Regions from separate parts of the Streptomyces sp. R818 genome, predicted to be linked through region 2. Evidence: riboswitches for the same ligand, from Rfam matches in the RefSeq annotation. Region 2 holds a riboswitch; each other region holds the start of a gene.
What was found. A riboswitch is a leader RNA that binds a small molecule or an ion and turns the genes downstream of it on or off. The one in region 2 is predicted to bind cobalamin.
Positions count from the first base shown of each region.

Region 1: another riboswitch for cobalamin. It lies ahead of nicT (Nickel transporter NicT); the one in region 2 lies ahead of N5I75_RS32585 (prenyltransferase/squalene oxidase repeat-containing protein).
Region 3: another riboswitch for cobalamin. It lies ahead of N5I75_RS02475 (ribonucleoside-diphosphate reductase subunit alpha); the one in region 2 lies ahead of N5I75_RS32585 (prenyltransferase/squalene oxidase repeat-containing protein).

Region 1 covers NZ_JAOCNE010000013.1:65,343-69,494, reverse strand. Annotated here, with positions in the region: gene nicT (Nickel transporter NicT) at 556-1,647, opposite strand; cobalamin riboswitch at 1,679-1,903, opposite strand; gene N5I75_RS29770 (inorganic diphosphatase) at 1,932-2,435, opposite strand; gene N5I75_RS29765 (GNAT family N-acetyltransferase) at 2,523-3,026, opposite strand; gene rho (transcription termination factor Rho) at 3,071-4,152, opposite strand, start outside.
Region 2 covers NZ_JAOCNE010000014.1:226,188-230,339, forward strand. Annotated here, with positions in the region: gene N5I75_RS32580 (prenyltransferase/squalene oxidase repeat-containing protein) at 1-1,271, opposite strand, end outside; cobalamin riboswitch at 1,373-1,492, opposite strand; cobalamin riboswitch at 1,555-1,703, shown strand; gene N5I75_RS32585 (prenyltransferase/squalene oxidase repeat-containing protein) at 1,835-4,152, shown strand, end outside.
Region 3 covers NZ_JAOCNE010000001.1:554,227-558,378, reverse strand. Annotated here, with positions in the region: gene N5I75_RS02475 (ribonucleoside-diphosphate reductase subunit alpha) at 1-2,115, opposite strand, end outside; cobalamin riboswitch at 2,241-2,369, opposite strand; gene mctP (monocarboxylate uptake permease MctP) at 2,494-4,119, opposite strand; gene N5I75_RS02465 (DUF3311 domain-containing protein) at 4,116-4,152, opposite strand, start outside.

The DNA.
Region 1 (4,152 bases), on a different contig from region 2:
CGGTCCGGACCGTTGTCCCGGGGGCGTCGGCCTCGTCGCCGGGCGGAGTCCATGTGGCCGGTGTGTCCAGCGGGCCGGCCGTCTTCTCGTCCGTGCCCGCGTGCCGGGCTGCCGGTACGTCCGCGCCGGGCGCCTCCCCGTTGTTCTCGCCGGACGGGACGGGGGCCTCGGACGAGTCGATGGCTACGGTCACGTAGGTGCTCCTGAGTGCTCGGGCGCGGGCGGTTCGACCCGATACCTTATCGCCCCGGGCACCTCCGACCGGGTGAGGCCCGCCCTGGCCGGGCCGCCCCGGGAGAACTCACCCCGAGCCCAGCGAAGAGCGAAAAGGTGCCGGGCCCGCCGATTGCAGCTCCCCCCACTGCGACCGGCGGGCCCGGGCCTCGACCGTGCGCCGCGGCGGGAGAGCGAGGGCACGGGAGGCTCTGCTGAGCAGTATCCCCAAGGCGCGGGCCGGGGCAATCGGGCCATGTGACCCTCCTCACTGGGCCGAACGGCCCGCATTCGCGCGCCCCGCCGGACACACGCGCCCCGGAGCCCGACTCCGGCCCCGCCTCAACCGCCCTCGGCGACCCGTGCCGACCAGCGCTGCTCGACCTTGGCCAGACGCCAGTAGGCGAGCGCCGCCGCCCACACCGCGACGAACAGGCCGACGATGACGTACCCCACGTTGTCGAGGTCGAGCCCGGCGATCCAGCCGGTCACCGCGTCCGTGAGGGCGAGTTTCTCGCGCAGGACACCGACCAGCTCGATCGTGCCGATGAAGAACGCGACCGCGATCGACAGACCGGTGATCGTGAGGTTGTAGAACACCTTGCGCACCGGGTTGGAGAACGCCCACTGGTACGCGAAGTTCATGAACGTCCCGTCCAGCGTGTCGAACAGACTCATGCCCGCCGCGAAGAGCAGGGGCAGGCAGAGGATCGCGTACCAGGGCAGCCCGGCCGCGGCCCCGCTGCCCGCCATCACCATCAGGGTCACCTCGGTCGCCGTGTCGAAGCCGAGGCCGAAGAGGAAGCCGAGCGGGTACATCTGGCCGGGGCGGGTGATCGACCTGGTGAAGCGGCCGAGGATGCGGTTCATGAAGCCCCGCGAGTCCAGGTGTTCCTCCAGCTCCCGCTCGTCGTACGAGCCTTCGCGCATCGCCCGGAACACCTTCAGGATGCCGAGGAGCGCCACCAGATTGAGCGCCGCGATCAGGTACAGGAACGTGCCCGACACCGTCGTGCCCACCACGCCCAGGACCTGGTGCGTGGTGGACTCGTCGTTCAGGAGCACACCGGCGAGCGCCGCGCCGCCCGCCACGAGCGCCGCCATCGCGACGACCACGCTGGAGTGCCCGAGCGCGAACCAGAACCCGACCGACACGGGCCGCTTGCCGTCCGCCATCAGCTTGCGGGTGGTGTTGTCGATCGCCGCGATGTGGTCGGCGTCGAACGCGTGCCGCATCCCGAGCGTGTACGCGGTGATGCCGAGTCCGATGCCGAACGCCTTGTCGCCGACCTCGTAGTGCTCGGGGACGACGAGAAGGAACAGCACGCCGAACGCGACGACGTGCAGCGCCGCGATCACCGCGAGGAGACCCGCCGTACGGACGGTGTCCTCACGGCGCCAGCGGAAAGTCGCGGGGGTTCCGGGCAGGGTCATGCCTTGATCACGCTCCAGCACCTCGTGGATCACTTCGTGAGATGCCGTGGCCGGTCTCCTGGCTTACGGGCATGGCGCGCCGCTCCTGCCTTCCCAGCCGCCCGGAGGCGGCCAGTGGCGCGGTGGAACGGCGTGCTCCGCACCGACCCGGAAGCGGGACGGCACGGAACCCGATCACAGTGGCGAGGGCCGCTCCGGACTTGGCCCCGAAGGGCCGTCACCGGTCTTCCCGAGCACCACGGCCCGCCCACCTTAGAGGACGGGCCGCGCGCTGCTCCGGGCGGCTACCCCTCGCGGCGCTCGCGCGCCCGCCCGATCTCCTCGTACGCCTTCTCCCGGCCCTCCCAGTGCGAGCCCTCGACGGACTTGCCGGGCTCCAGGTCCTTGTAGACCTCGAAGAAGTGGGTGATCTCCAGGCGGTCGAACTCGGGGAGGTCGTCGATGTCCTGGGTCTCCGCGTGGCGCGGGTCGTGCGCGGGCACGCACAGGATCTTCTCGTCCGGGCCCTTCTCGTCGCTCATCACGAACATGCCGATGGCCCGGCACTCGATGACGCAGCCGGGGAACGTCGCGTCGCCGGTCAGCACCAGCGCGTCCAGCGGGTCGCCGTCGCCGCCGAGGGTGCCTTGTACGTAGCCGTAGTCCGCGGGGTACTGGGTCGAGGTGAACAGCATCCGGTCGAGCCGGATCCGCCCGAGTTCGTGGTCCATCTCGTACTTGTTCCGGGAGCCCTGCGGGATCTCCACGATCACGTCGAACGCGTCGCCGCGCGTCTCGCTGCCGCCCAATGTGGCCTCCTTGCCCCATTGCCGCCCGCTCGAATTGCCACCGAGTGTGCGCCGCGCGGGCCGGGGGCGGAAGCCCTTCGACAGGCCCTAGGACAGCCCCCGGCCGGAGGGGCCGATGGGGAAGACGAGTTCCGGCCGGTCCCATGCGACGGCCGGGGGCCGTGCGACGGCCGTGCCCGTGCGGTGCGCCCCGACGCTGCGGTAGAAGCCCTCCGCCGGCGGGTGCGCGACGACGCGTACGTGGTCCAGGCCCGCGGTGTGCGCCTCGTCCCGCATGTGCGCGACGAGCAGGCGCCCGATGCCCATTCCCTGCGCGTCGTTCGCGACGAACATCAGGTCCAGCTCCGGCGGGGCGAGGAGCAGGGAGTAGAAGCCGAGCACGCGGTCGTCGGCGAGCGAGGCCGCGACGAAGACCCGGTGTGCCTCGATGTAGTCGGGGCCCACCCGGTAGTCCGCGACCATCGGCGCGTACGGGCCCTCGTAGGCGCGGGAGCCGCGGACGAGCCGGGTCAGCCGTCTGGCGTCGCGCGCGGTGGCCCGGCGCACCGTGACGGCGGGGTCACCGCCACGCCGCGTAATGCTCGATGTCATGCGTCGAGTATTACGTATCTGATCGCGGACCCGGCAATCGGCGGTCAGCCCGTGGGCACGGTCGCTTGGACCTGGCGCAGGAACGCGGCGTTGTCGGGGGTGTGGCGCAGCCTGTCGAGCAGCGCCTCGTAGGAGGAGTGGCCGTCCCGGTCCCGCAGCGCCCGGCGCAGTCCGCGCTCGGCCGTCAACTCCGTCGCGGAAAGCAGGAGTTCTTCGCGGCGCGTGCCGGAAGGGGCGAGATCGACGGCCGGGTGGACGCGGCGGTCGGCGAGCGAGCGGTCCAGGCGCAGCTCCATGTTGCCGGTGCTCTTGAGCTCCTCGAAGAAGTAGTCGTCGGCGCGGGAGCCGGTGTCGACGAGGGCGGTGGCGAGGATCGTCAGAGAGCCGGCCTCCTCGGTGTTGCGGGCGGCCCCGAACAGCCGCTTCGGGCCGAGCAGCGCGGCGGCGTCGACACCGCCGGACAGGGTCCGGCCGCCCGAGGAGGCCGCGTTGTTGTGGGCGCGGCACAGCCGGGTGAGGGAGTCGAGCAGGACGACGACGTCGCGGCCCCGCTCGACCAGGCGCTTCGCGCGCTCGACGGCGAGTTCGGCGAGCGCGATGTGCGCCTTGGCGGGCTGGTCGAAGGTGGAGGCGTACACGTCGCCGCGCACGGAGCGCCGCATGTCGGTGACCTCCTCGGGGCGTTCGTCGACGAGCACCACCATGAGATGCGCCTCGGGGTGGTTGGCGGCGACGGCGGCGGCGAGCTGTTGCAGCAGGACGGTCTTGCCGGTCTTCGGCGGCGCGACGAGCAGTCCGCGCTGGCCCTTGCCGACCGGCGCGAAGAGGTCGACGACGCGGCCCCCGAGGCCGCTCGCCGGGCTCTCCATGCGCAGCCGCTCGGACGGGTGCAGCGGGGTGAGGTCGCCGAAGCGGGGGCGGCTTCGGACGGCGTCGACGGGTGCGCCGTCGACGGTCTCGACGTGGGTGAGCGTGTGCGGCCTGGCGCACAGCCCGGCCACCAAGTCGCCCTTGCGCAGCCCGAGTCGGCGGACGAGCGCGGCGGGGACCTGGACGTCGTGGGAGGCCGGCAGCAAGGTGGCGGCGCGCAGGTGCCCCGCCCCGTTCGGGCCGATGTCGAGGACGC
Region 2 (4,152 bases):
CCGGTTCCGGAGGACGGGGTGACACCGCTGACGCAGCCGGACGGGGTGGCCGAGGAGGCTGCCGCGTCCAGCACTGCGCCGAGCGTGGTCGTGGAGCCGGTCGCGGTGACGGGAACCGAGCAGACCTTCAGGGTGCCGGAGCCGTCGTCGACCGTCACGGCGAAGGTGCTTTTCGTGCCCGAGGTCAGGCTCGACTGGGCGACCCACTGCGGGGCGCCGGAGGTGACCGGGGCCGGCGGGGTCGCAGTGAATCCGCCGCCGGCCACCGCCCGCAGGCCGTCGATCGACGCGTACGCCTGCGGGGAGGTGTCGCTCGGCAGGTACTTGAAGCCGCCGCCCGGGTTGAACTGCTGGCTGATCAGGAAGTCGACCGGGGTCTTGCCGCGCGCCGTGAGGAAGTCGCCGGTCTGGGGGTTGATGCCGCAGGCGTTGAGGCCGGAGACGGCCCAGCCGTTGGAGTCGGTGTTCACGCCGAACATGGCGTCGAAGGCACCGGTGGTGGCGACCAGCTTGCCCTTGAGGAAGGTCTTGGCCTGGGTGATGTCGGGGTCCGTGTTCGGGACGCCGGAGACGCACAGGGCGGCCATCGCCGCTCCTGTCATGTCGATGTCGCTGGCCGTGCCGAGCTGACCGGCGTCGCCCTCGGCCTTGCTGTAGTTCCAGCCGCCGTCGTCGTGCTGGTTGGCGCGGATCCGGGTGATCATCGCGTCGCGCAGGGCCTGCGGGACGCGTATCTGGCCGGTGGTGGTCTTGGCGCCGTTCAGGGCGAGGGCGGCGAAGACGGTGCCGTTGAAGTTCGCCGAGGGGCCGAAGTAGCCGGGCTCGGCGGTCTGCCAGTAGCGGTAGATGTCGGCGACGAGGTTGCGGGAGGCCGACACGCGGGCCGGGTCGATGCCGGCCGCGTTGGCGTTGAGCGTGGCGCGTTCGTAGTCGGTGACGACGGGGGAGGAAGACGGCCAGGCACTGGTGGCGAGGAGGTTTCTGTAGACCGTTCTCGCGTTCTTGGTGGTGTCGCCGCCCGGGGTGACGTCGACCGCGGCGGTGCCCGCCGAGGCGAGCGCGCTGAAGGCCCACTCGTTGGACAGGCCCGAGCCGGCGTACGAACCGTCCGCCGCCTGAAGGGACTTGAGGTAGGTGACGCCGTTCGTCTTGGACGTGGCGATCTGCGCCGGAGTGGCGGTCGCCGCCGCGGGCAGCGTGGTCAGGGCGAAGGCGCCGAGGGCGGCCGCCGCGGTGAACGCGGCGCGGCGGACGAGAGCGGGACGGGGCATGGCGTGCTCCAGAGATGAGGGACGCCGACCGGCCCGGAGGGTCCCTGCTCAGGGGGCGCACACGGGTGTGGCCGCCGTCCGGGACGCGTGGACCGACTTCCAACTAGCCTGTGCCGCTTGGGCATTCGGGCTCAGGGACGGTCACCGCCCCCACACCGCTGCGCGTCAGCCCCGGACTCTCACCGGGTTCCCCCACTCGGCAGAGCGGGACAGTACCCGAGGTCGGCCGATCCCCGCCACAGCGCCCCCCGAAGGTCGCGCGCGTCACTCTGTGAACACCCTTGACGGATTCTGTGAACGCGTGTTCCAATCCGGCTGATATGCAAGGAAGTTCCAGGGGAAGCCGGTCGAAGTCCGGCGCTGACCCGCAACCGTAGGCCCGATCTTGGTCGGGCGAGCCGGAATGCCTGGAGCGTGTTCCACAGCAACAGACGCCGTCGCGGATTACGGCGTGGTGCGACCAGCTCCGCCGACCGGCTCCTCAGGAGATCCGTGTGCGGGGCCTCTGCCACGTGTACGTACCCCTGCCTCGGCCACACACCGAGGGGGCCGTGGTGAGGACCATGGAACGCACGGATGTCCGTGCACGAAGACGGTTCGGAGCGTTCGCGGCGGCATTCTGTGCACTGGCCGTCCTGGCCGCGGCCTGCATCGCGTTCCTCTCGGCGGCCCCGCCCGCCGCAGCCTCCCCGATCGGTGACTGCACCGCCACCAAGGGTGCTGTCGTCGCCGTCGACTTCGGCCCCTTCGGCGGCAAGGTCGAGCGGGGCTGCGACACCAGCCCCACCACGGGCTACGAGCTTCTGCACGAGGGTGGCTTCACCACTGCCGGCACCGAACACGACGGCCCTGCCTTCATCTGCCGCATCGGCTTCGGCTCCTTCAACTCCGGTACCCAGTACCCGACGTCGGCCACGGAAGCCTGCAAGCTGACCCCGCCCGCCACCGCGTACTGGTCGTACTGGGTCGCCTCGGCCGGGCAGGACGACTGGTCCTACAGCCAGTACGGCGCCATGGACCGCAGGCTCAAGGACGGCGACGTCGACGCCTGGATCTACGGGGGCACCGACATCGGCGGCACCACCGGCAGGCCCGCCTTCAGCCCCGACGACGTACGCGCCGGAGGCGGTTCGAGCCCCGACCCGAGCACGGGGCCGACGGGCGCACCGGGCACGGTCGACGTGGCCGCGGCCGGAGCCTGGCTCAAGGGCGGCCTGACGGACGGCGAGCGCATCGTCGACGACGGCGCCGAGACCCCGAACTACCTGCTCACGACCGAGACCGCGTACGCCCTGGCCGCCGCCTACGGCAAGAGCGACACCGTCGACAAGGTCACGTCCTTCTTGGCTGGTCATGTCGACGACTACGTCTTGCCGAACGGCAAGGACCAGGCTCCCGACACGGCGGCCGTGGCCCGTCTCGCGCTGCTCGCCGCGTCGACCGAGGGCGATCCGCACGCCTTCGGCAGCCGCGACCTGATCGCCGACCTCACCGGGAACGTGTGCGCGGAGCGCGCCCCGGGCGAGGGCTGCACCGCCAAGGGCGACATCCGCAACATCACGTACTCCGACGAGCAGGCCCGTGCCGTCCTCGCGATCCTGCGTGCCGGTGACAAGCCGGACGCCGCGTCGGTGGATCGGCTCACCCAGGTGCAGTGCAAGGACGGCGGGATCACCAGCATCCTCATCCAGCCCGGCGAGCGCTGCGAGGGCGACGCCGGGACGACCGGTCTGATCGCGCTCGTCCTGCACCAGGCCGGCGGCCACGACGACGCCGTCACCAAGGCCCGCGCCTACCTCGCCAAGGCGCAGCTCGATACCGGCGCCTTCCCCGCCTACGCCGGGACCACCACGGGTGACGTCATCGCCACCTCGTACGCGGCCCAGGCGCTGCGCGCACTCGGCGACACCAGGCTCGCCGACGCCGCCGAAGGCTGGCTGTCGCGCACCCAACTCAAGGGCGGAGGCTTCGGGTTCGACCAGGACGCCACGGACCCGTCCCTGTACGCGACGCCCGTGGCCGTCCTCGCGGGCGCCCGCACCGACCTGGCGACACTCACCACCGAGAAGACCGAGCCCACCGACCCGCCGACCACCGACGACCCGAGTGGCGACCCGACGCCCACCGGCGGTCCCGACCTCAAGAAGGGCGTCGCCTACCTCACCGGTTCCGCTCAGCTCAAGCAGGGCCGGTACTACCCGGCCGGTGCCGGGTCCGGCCGCGCCGACTTCGGCCTGACGATCGACGGCGCCTACGCGCTCGCCGCCACCGGCCTGAACAACGCCAAACTGCGTGGCGTCGTCGACTTCCTCGACCAGAGCGGCAAGGACGGCGAGGACCGTACGGTCAACGACTGGATGGGCGTCGGCACCGAGTACGCCGCCGGAGGCTCGATCGGCAAGACCGCGCTGCTCGCCGAGTCGGTCGGCCGTGACCCGCGCGACTTCGCCGGACACGACCTGATCGCGGCCCTCGACAAGGCGGTGTGCCCGGCTGAGAGCAAGGCGCCGGACCGTTCCTGCGCCGCCAAGGGCGCCTACACGTACGCCCCGTCGGTCTTCTCGCAGGCCCTCGCCGTGATGGCGCAGGTCCGCGCCGGGGACAAGGACAACGCCGAGGAACCGATCGCGTACCTGGAGAGCCTGCAGAACAAGGACAACGGCGCCTGGCCCAGCCTGATTCCGGCGACTGGTGACTCCGATGTCGACTCCACCGCCATCGCCGCGATGGCCCTCGACCTGGTGGGCGGCGACAAGGCGGAGCAGGCCGTCGACAAGGCGCTGGCGTGGATCGCGTCCAAGCAGCTTGCCGACGGAGGCTTCCCGGGCGCGGCAGGCAACTCCGTGAACTCGGCGGCGCTCGCCGTGCAGGGCCTCTCCCT
Region 3 (4,152 bases), on a different contig from region 2:
CGGCGTGCGGGCCGCCGCCATGTCGATGAGCCCGCGCTGCGGCAGCTCCCACGCCGTGCGGTACAGCGCGCGGACCCCCTCGGGCACCCAGGTGAAGCCCTGCACCGAGCCGTTCGACTCGCGCAGCGCCTCGCGGGTCTGCGCGTCCCAGACGCCGAGCCGCTTGAGCTCGTCGACCAGGTAGGAGTTGACCTGGAGGAACTCGCCGGAGAGCGTCTCGCGCTTGAACAGGTTGGAGACCTGCGGCTCGATGCACTCGTAGACGCCCGCGATGGAGGCGATCGTCGCGGTCGGCGCGATGGCGAGGAGCAATGAGTTGCGCATGCCGACGGCGGCGATCCGTTCCCGCAGCGCGGCCCACCGCTCCGGCCAGGTCACCTGCGCGTCGGGGTAGTGGTCGGGGTGCAGGACTCCGCGCGCGGTGCGGGTCTTCTCCCAGGCGGGCAGCGGGCCGTTGCGCTCGGCCAGGTCGGCGGAGGCCTCGTACGCGGCGAGCATGATGCGCTCGGCAAGGCGCGTCGAAAGTGCTTTCGCCTGCGGCGAGTCGAAGGGCAGGCGCAGCTTGAAGAAGACGTCCTGGAGGCCCATCGCGCCGAGGCCGACCGGGCGCCAGCGGGCGTTGGAGCGGCCCGCCTGCTCGGTCGGGTAGAAGTTGATGTCGACGACGCGGTCGAGGAAGGTGACGGCGGTGCGGACCGTCTCGTCGAGCCGCTCCCAGTCGATGTCTCCGTCGACGACGAAGGCGCCCAGGTTGACCGACCCCAGATTGCAGACAGCGGTCTCCCCGTCGTCCGTCACCTCCAGGATCTCCGTGCACAGGTTCGAGGAGTGGACGGTGTGGCCGGGCTCCGCGGTCTGGTTGGCGGTGCGGTTGGCGGCGTCCTTGAAGGTCAGCCAGCCGTTGCCGGTCTGCGCGAGGGTGCGCATCATGCGGCCGTACAGCTCGCGCGCGGGGATCGTCTTCTGCGCCTTGCCGTCGGCCTCGGCAGCGCGGTACGCGGCGTCGAACTCGGCGCCCCACAGGTCCACGAGGTCGGGCACGTCGGCCGGGGAGAACAGCGACCAGGGGCCGTCGTCGGCGACGCGGCGCATGAACTCGTCGGGGATCCAGTGCGCCAGGTTGAGGTTGTGGGTGCGGCGCGCGTCCTCGCCGGTGTTGTCGCGCAGCTCCAGGAACTCCTCGATGTCGGAGTGCCAGGTCTCCAGGTAGACGGCGGCGGCGCCCTTGCGGCGCCCGCCCTGGTTCACGGCGGCGACCGACGCGTCCAGCGTCTTCAGGAACGGCACGATGCCGTTGGAGTGCCCGTTGGTGCCCCGGATCAGCGAACCCCGGCTGCGGATGCGGGAGTAGGAGAGTCCGATGCCGCCGGCGTGCTTGGAGAGGCGGGCCACCTGGTGGTAGCGGTCGTAGATCGAGTCCAGCTCGTCGAGCGGGGAGTCGAGCAGGTAGCAGCTCGACATCTGCGGGTGACGGGTGCCGGAGTTGAAGAGGGTGGGGGAGGAGGGGAGGTAGTCCAGGCGGCTCATGAGGCCGTAGAGGTCGGCGACCTCGCCCAGGGCGCGCACGGAATCGTCCTCGGCCAGACCGGTGGCCACGCGCAGCATGAAGTACTGCGGCGTCTCGATGACCTGGCGGGTGATCGGGTGGCGCAGCAAGTAACGGCTGTGCAGGGTGCGCAGGCCGAAGTAGCCGAAGCGGTCGTCGGCGCCGGTGTCGATGAGCGCGTCGAGCCGCGTCGCGTGTACGCGGGCGAACTCGGCGGTGCGGTCGGCGATCAGGCCCTCCCGGTGGCCGACCGCGATCGACCCCGTGAAGGAGGTGACCCCCTGCGTGGCTGCCTCGGCGGCGATGGTGAGCGTGAGCAGGCGGGCGGCGAGCCGGGAGTAGACCGGGTCCTCGGAGATCAGCCCGGCGGCGGCCTCGGTGGCCAGCTCGCGCAGCTCGGCCTCGTCGGCGCGGGCGCTGCGGCCGCGCAGCGCGGCGGCGGCGACGCGGCCGGGGTCGGCGCCCGGGAGGTCGGCGGTCAGCTCGGTCAGGGTGCGCAGCAGCGCGGTGCCCGGAGCGTCCTGCTCTTCTGCGGCTGAGACCGGTTCGGCGGGCGGCGCGATGGTCACTGGGGGCTCTCCCTCGCTCGGCTCGGGGCCTTGCGGGGAGGAGTGGCTCGGGCGCGCACGCAGGGGGGCGCCGTCGTCACCGGCCCATTCCGCGAGGCCCGGACGTCATCTCCGTCCGGGCCGGACGGCTCGGACGGGCTGCGGCAGGTCGTCGGACTCACGCGGGCGCGGCGGTATGCGCGCTACGTTCACCGTTGCGGGACAGTTCCGGATTTGCACCGGATTCCCCTGCGGCTGCAGCGAGAGCGAGCATACATGTTGTGCCGGGTGCGAGTGACGGGCCCATATCTTGTGTCGGCCGTGTCGTTCAGCGGCACGTACGAGGACGGGCCCCTCCGCGCAAGCAGAGGGGCCCGTCCTAAGGAACGTACGACTGGATCAGTGGCCGGAGCCCGCCCCCACGACCGGGAGGTCCGTCTGCACGCCCTTGTCGCCGGCGTCGGCCGTGTAGTCGCCGGGCGACGTCTCGTCGATGCCCTCGGGGGCCTTCGCCGCCCTCAGGACGAAGGTCAGGACGACGGTCACGATCACGTTCATCACGAACGCCGTCAGACCGATGTACCCGATCTCCCCGATGCCGGGAATCTCCTTCGAGGACCCGCCGAAGTGCGCCTGCGTCGGCGACGCCACCCCGTACGCGGCGAGCGTGCCGTACACCATGCCGACCGCCCAGCCCGCGATCAGCGCCCAGCGGTGGAACCAGCGGGTGAAGAGGCCGCCGACCAGCGCCGGCATGGTCTGCAGGATCCAGATGCCGCCGAGGAGCTGGAAGTTGATGGCGACGGTCTTGTCCATGGTGAGGACGAAGACGAGCGCGCCCACCTTCACGAGCAGCGACACGAGCTTGGAGACCTTGGTCTCCTGCGCCGGGGTCGCGTCGGGCTTGATGAAGTCCTTGTAGATGTTGCGCGTGAAGAGGTTCGCCGCGGCGATGGACATGATGGCCGCGGGCACGAGCGCGCCGATGCCGATGGCGGCGAACGCGACACCCGTGAACCAGTCGGGGAACATGTCCTCGAACAGCTGCGGGATCGCCAACTGCCCGTTCTGCACCTTGATCCCGGCCGCGATCGCCATGAACCCGAGCAGCGCGAGCAGGCCCAGCATGAGCGAGTACAGCGGCAGGATCGTGGTGTTGCGGCGGATCACGTCACGGCTCTTGGAGGAGAGCGTCGCGGTGATCGAGTGCGGGTACATGAACAGCGCGAGCGCCGAGCCGAGCGCGAGCGTCGCGTACGTCCAGTGGCCCGCCTCGCCCGGCGCGAGCGCCCCGACGGGTTTCCCTGTCGCCGGATTGAGCTGCTCGAACTTCTCGCCCGCCGCGGCGAAGATGTCGTCGAAGCCGCCCAGCTTGATCGGGATGTAGATGATGGCGACCGCGATGACGAGGTAGATCAGACCGTCCTTGACGAACGCGATCAGCGCGGGGGCGCGCAGGCCCGAGGAGTACGTGTACGCCGCGAGGACGCCGAAGGCGATGAGGAGCGGCAGGTCCTTGATGAACCAGTTGGTGTTCTCGCCGCCGCCGACGCCCATGACGTCGAGCACGGCCTGGATGCCGACGAGCTGGAGCGCGATATACGGCATCGTGGCGAGGATGCCGGTGATCGCGACGGCGAGGGAGAGGCCCTTGGAACCGAAGCGGCCGCGTACGAAGTCCGAGGTCGTGACGTACCCGTGGCGGTGCGAGACCGACCACAGGCGCGGCAGGAACGTGAAGATCAGCGGGTAGACCAGGATCGTGTACGGCACGGCGAAGAAGCCGGACGCGCCCGCCGCGTAGATCGCCGCGGGGACGGCGACGAAGGTGTACGCCGTGTAGAGATCGCCGCCGAGCAGGAACCAGGTGATCCAGGTGCCGAACGAGCGCCCGCCGAGGCCCCATTCGTCGAGCGAGTCGGTCTCGGAGCGGCGCCAGCGCGCGGCGAGGAAGCCCATGACCGTGACGGCCACGAAGAAGATGATGAAGACGGTGAGCGCGACACCGTTGACGCCGTCGTTCATCGCTGCCCCTCCGATTCCTGAGCGGAGCGGACG